Linked DNA regions of Variovorax paradoxus B4. The protein of the gene in region 2 interacts with the protein of the main gene of each other region in a pairwise test. Links are inferred from orthologs where the notes say so. Each region holds a gene or a part of one and is shown on either strand. Other genes may lie near its edges.

Region 1 (3,053 bases), 2.2 Mb from region 2 along the record:
GTGCTGGCCTTTGCCAAGACGCTGAGCGAGGCCGGTCTCGTGACCACCGTGCGCAAGACGCGCGGTGACGACATCGATGCGGCCTGCGGACAGCTGGCCGGCGACGTCAAGGACCGCACCCGCGCGGCGGAACGCATGGCCCAGCGCCGTGGCTCGGAGCGCACCGTTGTTTTGCATCCGGTTCGCAAGACCGCCCCCCAGGAGCATTGACCTAATGAGGATGGCCTTTCCGATGACGACCGCGAGCGCGCAGCGGCTGATGGCTGCAGGCTTTGCCGGCGTCGCCGTGGCGTTTCTGCTCGCGGGCTGCGTCAACACCCGAACCACCACCACCAGCCTGGCCGACACCAGCTCGGGCAAGGGCGCCGAGATGGTGACCGAATCCGACGAAAGCAGCCGGCAACGCCGCGCGCGCCTGCGCATGGAGCTCGCCGCCGGCTACTTCGAGCACGGCCAGACCACCGTCGCGCTCGACGAGATCAAGCAGGCGCTGGTTGCCGACCCCAACTACGCGGACGCCTACAACCTGCGCGGCCTGGTCTACATGCGGCTCGAGGATGCCGGGATGGCAGAAGACAGCTTCCGCCGCGCCATTGCCATCAATCCGCGCGATCCCAACGTGCGGCACAACTACGGCTGGCTGCTGTGCCAGCAGAACCGCTATGGCGATGCGGCCCAGCAGTTCACCGAGGCACTGGCGGTGCCGAGCTACACCGACCGTGCCAAGACGCTCATGACCCAGGGCGTCTGCCAGCTCAGGGCGGGCCAGCGTGCCGAGGCGGAGCGCAGCCTCATGAAGGCCTACGAGATCGACGCCGGAAATCCGGTGGTCGGATTCAACCTGGCTTCGCTGCTGGTGCAGCGCGAAGAGTGGTCGCGTGCGCAGTTCTACATCCGCCGCGTCAACAACAGCCCTTCGGCCAGCGCCGAGACGCTCTGGCTCGGCATCAAGATCGAACGACGGCTCAACAACCGCGAAGCAGTGGCGCAGTTGGGAGGGCAGCTGCAGCGGCGCTTTCCGCAGTCCCGGGAGGCAATAGCGTACGAGCGCGGGAATTTCAATGACTGAACGGGTTTCGGAGTTCGGCACTTCCGCGGTACTGCCGCTCGAGGAAGGCGACATCACGCACAAGACGGCCGGCGACATGCTGCGCGAAGCGCGCGAGGCGCACGGGTTGCACATCGAAATGGTGGCCGCGGCCCTCAAGGTGCCGCCGCAGAAGCTCATTGCGCTCGAGGCGGACGACATCGCCTCGCTGCCCGATCCGGTCTTTGCCCGGGCCCTGGCCAGCAGCGTCTGCCGCGCCCTGCGCATCGATCCCGCGCCGGTGCTCGCGAAGCTGCCGGGCGCGCAGCGCGCGGCGCTGGCACTGGCCGATCGCACGCTCAAGAGCAATATCGTTTCCGGAACGCCGCGCTGGAACGGCGGGCGCTCCAGCGGCCTTCCGTCGCGCGCAGTGTTGACGGTCGTGGGGCTGCTTCTGGTCGGCGCGGCCGTGCTGTTCTGGCTGCCCCAGTCGGTGTTCGATCAGGTCGGGGCCTCCGTGTCGCGCTGGACGTCGCGCAGCGACAGCGGTTCGGTGGCCGAGGCGCCGGCGGCTGCGCCGGCTTCGGGCGGGTCGTCCGTCGTCGTCGAGAGCGCGCCGGTGTCGCCCGTGGCACCTGCGGCACCCGTGACCTCGGGCACTCCCTCCGCAGCCTTGCCGGTGGGCAACGCTACCGCTGCGGCGGTTGCTTCGACCTCTGCAGCCGCTGCGGCACCTGCCAACAGCCAGCAGCTGGTTTTCGTCGCGCGCGAGGAATGCTGGATCACGGTCGCCGAAGCCGGCGGCAAGCAATTGCTGCGCCGTAGCCTGAAGGCCGGCGAAACGGTGGCGTTGTCGGGCGCGCTGCCGTTGTCGGTGGTGGTGGGGCGCGCATCGGCGGTCGATGTGCAGGTGCACGGAAAGCCCTACGATCTGAAGCCTGTCACGCGCGGCGGCGGCGTGGCCCGTTTCGAGGTGGCATCGTGACCGACTGCACTCCCCAACCCATTGACTCGGCGGCCCCCAAGGCGCGCCGTTCGCGCCAGGCCCAGGTGGTCTGGGGACCGCGCACCGTGACGGTGGGCGGCGATGCGCCCGTGCGGGTGCAGTCCATGACCAACACCGACACCGTCGATGCCGTCGGCACGGCCATCCAGGTGAAGGAACTCGCCATTGCCGGTTCGGAGATGGTGCGCATCACCGTCAACACGCCGGAGGCGGCTGCCCAGGTGCCGTACATCCGCGAGCAGCTTGACCGCATGGGCATCGACGTGCCGCTGATCGGCGACTTCCACTACAACGGCCACCGCCTGCTCACCGACTATCCGGCCTGCGCCGAGGCGCTGAGCAAGTACCGCATCAATCCCGGCAACGTCGGCAAGGGCGACAAGCGCGACCGCCAGTTCGGCCAGATGATCGATGCGGCCATGCGCTGGAACAAGCCCGTTCGCATCGGCGTCAACTGGGGCAGCCTCGACCAGGAACTGCTTGCCAGCCTGATGGACATCAACAGCCAGCGCGCCGAGCCCTGGGATGCCAAGCAGGTGATGTACGAGGCGCTGATCACCTCGGCCATCGAATCCGCCAGGCTGGCCGAATCGATGGGCATGGCCGGCAACCAGGTCATCCTGTCGTGCAAGGTGAGCGGCGTGCAGGACCTGATCTCGGTCTACCGCGAGCTCGCCAAGCGCTGCGACTATCCGCTGCACCTGGGGCTCACCGAAGCCGGCATGGGTACCAAGGGCACGGTGGCATCGGCCACGGCGCTTTCCATCCTGCTGCAAGAGGGCATCGGCGACACCATTCGCGTGTCGCTCACGCCCCAGCCGGGCGAGTCGCGCACGCAGGAAGTGCTGATCGCCAACGAGATCCTGCAGGCGCTGGGCCTGCGCGTGTTCGTGCCGAGCGTCACCGCCTGCCCGGGCTGCGGCCGCACGACCAGCACCACCTTCCAGGAACTGGCCAAGCAGATCGACGACTACCTGCGCATGCAGATGCCGGTCTGGCGCAAGAAGTATCCGGGTGTCG
Region 2 (3,039 bases):
CACCACGGCGGCGGCCGGCGCGGGCGGCGGCGCCGAGGGAGCCCCGGTGGGCGCGAGCACCAGCACGTAGCGCGCAGCCGTCACGCGGGCCAGCGGCACGCAGTAGATGCGCGCAAAGGCCGAATCGGCGCGGCGCTCGATGCGCTCGATCTTCGCCACCGGCAGGCCGGGCGGATAGACGCCGTCGACGCCGCTGGTGGACAGCAGGTCGCCCTCCTGCAGGTCGGCATTGGCGGCCATGAAGCGCAGCTCGAGTCCGCCGCCATGCGCCGACGCATCGCCGAAGGCCACGCTGCGCACGCCGGTACGGGTGTTCTGCACGGGAATGGAAAGATCGCGGTCGATCACCAGCGTGACTTCGCTCGTGAACGGCTGCACCTGCGTCACCTGTCCCAGCACGCCGTGCGCGTCGATCACGGGCGACCCGGCGGCCACGCCCTGCGTGAGCCCCTGGTCGATGACGATCTTGCGCGTGTACGGGTCGGCCGCGTCATACAGCACCTCGGCCGCGCGGCCCGGCGCCTGGGTGGTCTGGCGCAGCTCGAGCAGCGCGCGCAGCCGCGCGTTGTCCTGCGCGAGCGTGTCGGCCTGGCTCGCGCGCTCGGCCTGCAGCATGAGCGCCTTGCGCGCCTCGTCCTCGTTGCGCTGGGCCGCCTGCAGGTCTTCGAAATAGCGGCTGCCGCCGACCACCAGCTGCACCGGCTTGAGCGCCAGCCATTGCACCGGGTAGAGCACCGCGCCGACGGCCGCGCGCAGGGGCTGCACGAGATGGAAGCGCGCGTCGGCCACCATCAGGAACAGCGCGAGCGCGCCGAAGAAGATCAGCTTGCTGAGCGCCGACTGTCCCTGGTTGAACAGGGGCGGGGCTGTGCGATCGAGCGTGCCCAAGGGCATGGTTCAGGCCTGGCTGTGTGCAACGTCAGATGGCAAAAAAGCCGGCCTGCGCGAGCAGAGGCCGGCCGATGATGGCTTTCGCCTTTTACTCGCTCGTGAAGATGCTGCCCAGACGGTCCATGCGCTCGAGGGCAATGCCGCAGCCGCGCACCACGCAGGTCAGCGGGTCTTCGGCCACCAGCACCGGCAGGCCGGTTTCCTCGGCCAGCAGGCGGTCCAGGTCGCGCAGCAGCGCGCCGCCGCCGGTCAGCATCATGCCGCGCTCGGCGATGTCGGCGCCCAGTTCGGGCGGCGTCTGCTCCAGCGCGTTCTTCACGGCCGAGACGATGTTGTTGAGCGGGTCGGTCAGGGCTTCCAGCACTTCGTTGCTGCTGATGGTGAAGCTGCGCGGCACGCCTTCGGAGAGGTTGCGGCCCTTGACCTCCATCTCCTTGACCTCGGAGCCCGGGAAGGCCGAACCGATGTTCTTCTTGATGACTTCGGCCGTCGGCTCGCCGATCAGCATGCCGTAGTTGCGGCGGATGTAGTTGATGATGGCTTCGTCGAAGCGGTCGCCGCCCACGCGCACCGAGCCCTTGTAGACCATGCCGCCCAGGCTGATGACGCCCACTTCGGTGGTGCCGCCGCCGATGTCGACCACCATCGAGCCCGAAGCCTCGCTGACGGGCAGGCCGGCGCCGATGGCCGCGGCCATGGGTTCCTCGATGAGGTAGACGGAGGTGGCGCCAGCCGCCTCGGCCGCGTCCTTGATGGCGCGGCGCTCGACCTGGGTCGAGCCGCAGGGCACGCAGATGATGATGCGCGGGCTCGGCGTGAGCAGCGTGCGCGGGTGCACCATCTTGATGAACTGTTTGATCATCTGCTCGGTGATCACGAAGTCGGCAATCACGCCGTCCTTCATCGGGCGGATGGCCTCGATGTTCCCGGGCACCTTGCCCAGCATGGCCTTGGCTTCCCGGCCGACGGCCTGGATCACCTTCTTGCCGTGGGGGCCGCCTTCATGGCGGATGGCGACGACCGAGGGCTCGTCCAGCACGATGCCCTTGTTGCGGGCGAATATCAGGGTGTTGGCGGTGCCGAGGTCGATCGCAAGGTCGGTGGAAAAGTACCGACGGAAAGCTCCAAACATGTGCGGAATCCTCTGGAGCACGCCTGCGCGTCGGCAGGTCGTCGCTCTGTTTTTGGGTCGTATGACGGGGTGAATTGATCGTTTTTGGCGCAAAAGCCGGCGCGTTCGCGGGGGTTGCGGCAAAGGCGGGATAATACCCGAATCCCCTCTGAATCCCGTGTTAGCACCCTCTCCGGCGTGCGATTACTTCCGGTTTTTCGACCGGTCCGACCCATGTCACTTTCCGCCTCAGATATTGCACGCATTGCCTCCCTGGCACGGCTGCAGCTTGCTTCCGACGAAAGCGAGCGCATGCTCAGCCAGATCAACGGCTTTTTTGACCTGGTCGAACGCATGCGTTCGGTCGACACCGCGGGGGTGGAGCCGCTGGCCCATCCGGTCGCGGCCGTCGAGGACATCACGCTGCGCCTGCGCGACGACCTGGTGAGCGAACCCGACAACCGCGAAGCCAACCAGAAGAGCGCCCCGGCCGTCGAAGCCGGCCTGTTCCTCGTGCCGAAGGTGATCGAATGAGCGGCGAATTGCATCAAATGGGCGTGGCCGCGCTCGCCAAGGCATTGGCCGAGCGCAAGGTTTCGGCCGTCGAGGCCTCGCAGGTCTTCCTTGGCCGCATGAAGGCCCACGAATCGCTCGGCACCTTCGTCGACGTGAACGAGAAAGTCACGCTGGCCCAGGCCCGCGCGGCCGACGCGCTCATCGCCAAGGGCAACGCGCCCGCCTTGGCCGGCGTGCCGATTGCGCACAAGGACATCTTCGTCACCACCGATTTCGCCACCACCGCCGGCTCCAAGATGCTCGCGGGCTACCGCTCGCCCTTCGACGCCACCGTGGTGCGCCGCCTGGCCGAGGCCGGCGCGGTCACGCTGGGCAAGCTGAGCTGCGACGAATTCGCGATGGGCTCGGCCAACGAGAACGTCGCCGTGCCCGCCGTGGGCCACGACAAGGCCGTGCCGGTGCAGAACCCGTGGAACCGCGAGCGTATTCCGGGCGGCTCCTCGGGCGCCAGCGCGGCGGCC
Region 3 (2,993 bases), 710 kb from region 2 along the record:
CGGCCTGCTCGGCGGCGATGCGCGCGCGGTCCGGGCCAGCAGCGGCGGCCGTGCCCATCATGGCCTTGCCGGGCTCGCCCATCACGGTGCGCACGTCTTCGAAGTCGACGTTCACGCCGCCGTACTCGTTGATGATTTCCGAGATGCCGCCCACCGCGTTCTTGAGCACGTCGTTGGCATGCGCGAAGGCTTCGTCCTGGGTGATGTCCTCGCCCAGCACGTCGAGCAGCTTCTCGTTGAGCACCACGATCAGCGAGTCGACGTTCGCCTCGAGCTCGGCCAGGCCGGCGTCGGCGTTGGTCATGCGGCGACCGCCCTCCCAGTCGAAGGGCTTGGTCACCACGCCCACCGTGAGGATGCCCATTTCCTTGGCCACGCGCGCGATCACGGGTGCCGCGCCGGTGCCGGTGCCGCCGCCCATGCCGGCCGTGATGAAGAGCATGTGCGCGCCGTCGATGGCGGCGCGGATGTCGTCCACCGCGGCTTCGGCTGCATCACGGCCCTTGTCGGGCTTGCTGCCCGCGCCCAGTCCGCTGGTGCCCAGCTGGATGATCTTGTGCGCGTTGCTGCGCTGCAGTGCCTGCGCGTCGGTGTTGGCGCAGACGAACTGCACGCCCTGCACGCCACGCTCCATCATGTGCGCCACGGCATTGCCGCCGCCGCCGCCGACTCCGATCACCTTGATCTGAGTGCCTTGGTTGAATTCTTCGACTTCGATCATTTCGATGGTCATTTCTAACTCCTTGAATTTGCAGTTGCCGTTGTGTATCTATGAATTTTTCTGGTGTCTTGACGAGTTCAACGAAGCTGTCGTCGCGGCGGTGGACCTGTGCGCCGCCATCGCTCGTTGAAATGCAAGGGCGGACCGCCGCGTGCGAGCCAGAGTGGGGAGTGGTTCATGGTCAGAAGTTCCCCACGATGAAGTCCTTGAAACGTCCGAACGCAGTCTTTACGGATCCGTTCTTCTGCGCGACCTTGAAGCCGCGCATGCGTGCGAAGCGGGCTTCCTCGAGCAGGCCCATCACGGTGGCGGCGCGCGGCTGCGCCACCATGTCGGAGAGCGCGCTCGAATACTTCGGAATGCCTCGCCGCACCGGCTTCAGGAAAATGTCTTCGCCGAGTTCGACCATGCCCGGCATCACCGCGCTGCCGCCCGTGAGCACCACACCCGAGGACAGCACCTCTTCGTAGCCCGACTCGCGCACCACCTGCTGCACCAGCGAGAAGATTTCCTCGATGCGCGGCTCGATCACGCCGGCCAGCGCCTGCTTGCTCAGCATGCGCGGCCCGCGGTCGCCCAGGCCCGGCACTTCAACCTGAGTGTCGGGGTCGGCCAGGAGCTGCTTGGCGTACCCGTTCTCGACCTTGATGTCTTCCGCGTCCTTGGTGGGCGTGCGCAGCGCCATCGCGATGTCGCTGGTGATCAGGTCGCCGGCGATCGGGATCACGGCGGTGTGGCGGATCGCGCCGTTGGTGAAGATGGCCACGTCGGTGGTGCCCGCGCCAATGTCCACCAGCACCACGCCGAGCTCGCGCTCGTCCTCTGTCAACACCGCCTGGCTCGAGGCCAGCGGGTTCAGCATCAGCTGGTCGACCTCGAGGCCGCAGCGGCGCACGCACTTGATGATGTTCTCGGCCGCGCTCTGCGCGCCGGTCACGATGTGCACCTTGGCCTCCAGCCGCATGCCGCTCATGCCGATCGGCTCCTTCACGTCCTGGCCGTCGATCACGAACTCCTGCGGCTCCACCAGCAGGAGGCGCTGGTCGCTCGAGATGTTGATGGCGCGCGCGGTTTCCACCACGCGGGCCACGTCGGCGGGCGTGACTTCCTTGTCCTTCACTGCCACCATGCCGCTCGAATTGATGCCGCGGATGTGGCTGCCGGTGATGCCGGTGTAGACGCGGCTGATCTTGCAGTCGGCCATCAGCTCGGCCTCCTTCAAGGCCTGCTGGATGCTCTGCACCGTGGCGTCGATGTTGACCACCACGCCGCGCTTGAGGCCATTGCTCGGCGCAATGCCGAGTCCCGCCAGCTTGAGTTCGCCGCCAGGCAGCACCTCGGCGACGACCACCATCACCTTGGCGGTTCCGATGTCGAGTCCGACAACCAGGTCTTTGTATTCTTTGGGCATTGAATGTCCTCGGTATTCGCTATCTATTTCTTCTTGGTCTTGGGGTCGGCAACGACCGTGGTGACGCCGCGAAGACGCAGCGCATAGGCGTCGTTGTGCCGCAGGTCGGCCCCCTCGACGTCCGCCGCGGTGCGGCGGTACTGGCCCGCGACCTGGGTCACGGTCTTCAGGAAACGCTGCGTGCGGGCCGTCACTTCCTCGGCCTGGCCGCGGCCCAGCTCGATCTCGGCGCCGGTGTCCAGCACCACCTTCCAGCTGCCCCGGCTCGACAGCGTGAGTTCTTCCACGCTGAAGTCATAGGGCTGGAACAGCGGTGCAATCACGCGGTACATGCCGAGCACCTGCCCGGCCTGCTCGATGGGACCGTCGAGCCGCGGCAGCCGGTCGTCCACCTCGGCCACGTTGGCTTCGAACACCTCGCCGAAGCCGTTGATCAGCTTCGAGGCGGCCTCGTCGCCCCAGTTGGCCACCGGCACCTGCTCGGTCAGCGTCACGCGCAGCTTGTTCGGGAACTCGCGCCGCACCACCGCCTTGCGCACCCAGGGCACCGACTCGAAGGCGGTTCTCGCGCGCGCCAGGTCGACGGTGAAGAAGTTGCCCGCGAGCTGCGGCGCGACGTTGGCGCGCAGCGTCACGGCGTTGTTGTGCGTCACGTCGCCATCGACCTTGATGCCGCCGATGGGAAAGAACGGCTGGCGCAGCACCCACCATGCGCCCGCCGCCAGCAGCATGAGCGCCACCACCACGAACGCAAGGTTCGAGACGATGTTCATGAGCTTGACGTCGAAGGGCACGGGAATGCTGTCGGCCATGGCTATTGCGCTCCCCCCGCGGCATCCAGCGAAGCCGAGGCCAGCACGC

What was found.
Region 1: the proteins of VAPA_RS01720 (region 2) and VAPA_RS11650 interact in binary tests that used the Escherichia coli proteins (3 or more experiments, as listed by UniProt). The link is inferred for Variovorax paradoxus B4 from one-to-one orthologs.
Region 3: the proteins of VAPA_RS01720 (region 2) and ftsA interact in binary tests that used the Escherichia coli proteins (3 or more experiments, as listed by UniProt). The link is inferred for Variovorax paradoxus B4 from one-to-one orthologs.

What each region holds. Positions count from the first base shown.
Region 1 is NC_022247.1:2,526,465-2,529,517, forward strand. The notes cover bases 55-3,036. They hold VAPA_RS11650 (helix-turn-helix domain-containing protein), read left to right. Parts: upstream 55-1,061; coding sequence 1,062-2,012; downstream 2,013-3,036. Other genes in these bases: rlmN (dual-specificity RNA methyltransferase RlmN), read left to right, coding at 55-210; pilW (type IV pilus biogenesis/stability protein PilW), read left to right, coding at 215-1,069; ispG (flavodoxin-dependent (E)-4-hydroxy-3-methylbut-2-enyl-diphosphate synthase), read left to right, coding at 2,009-3,036. Outside these bases: more of rlmN, read left to right, coding at 1-54; more of ispG, read left to right, coding at 3,037-3,053.
Region 2 is NC_022247.1:370,723-373,761, reverse strand. The notes cover bases 2-2,969. They hold VAPA_RS01720 (rod shape-determining protein), read right to left. Parts: upstream 2,024-2,969; coding sequence 980-2,023; downstream 2-979. Other genes in these bases: gatA (Asp-tRNA(Asn)/Glu-tRNA(Gln) amidotransferase subunit GatA), read left to right, coding at 2,533-2,969; gatC (Asp-tRNA(Asn)/Glu-tRNA(Gln) amidotransferase subunit GatC), read left to right, coding at 2,237-2,536; mreC (rod shape-determining protein MreC), read right to left, coding at 2-894. Outside these bases: more of mreC, read right to left, coding at 1-1; more of gatA, read left to right, coding at 2,970-3,039. UniProt on the Escherichia coli protein: Forms membrane-associated dynamic filaments that are essential for cell shape determination. Acts by regulating cell wall synthesis and cell elongation, and thus cell shape.
Region 3 is NC_022247.1:1,077,033-1,080,025, reverse strand. The notes cover bases 18-2,939. They hold ftsA (cell division protein FtsA), read right to left. Parts: upstream 2,133-2,939; coding sequence 903-2,132; downstream 18-902. Other genes in these bases: VAPA_RS04825 (cell division protein FtsQ/DivIB), read right to left, coding at 2,156-2,939; ftsZ (cell division protein FtsZ), read right to left, coding at 18-733. In the rest of the region: more of ftsZ, read right to left, coding at 1-17; more of VAPA_RS04825, read right to left, coding at 2,940-2,944; VAPA_RS04820 (D-alanine--D-alanine ligase), read right to left, coding at 2,947-2,993. UniProt on the Escherichia coli protein: Essential cell division protein that assists in the assembly of the Z ring. May serve as the principal membrane anchor for the Z ring.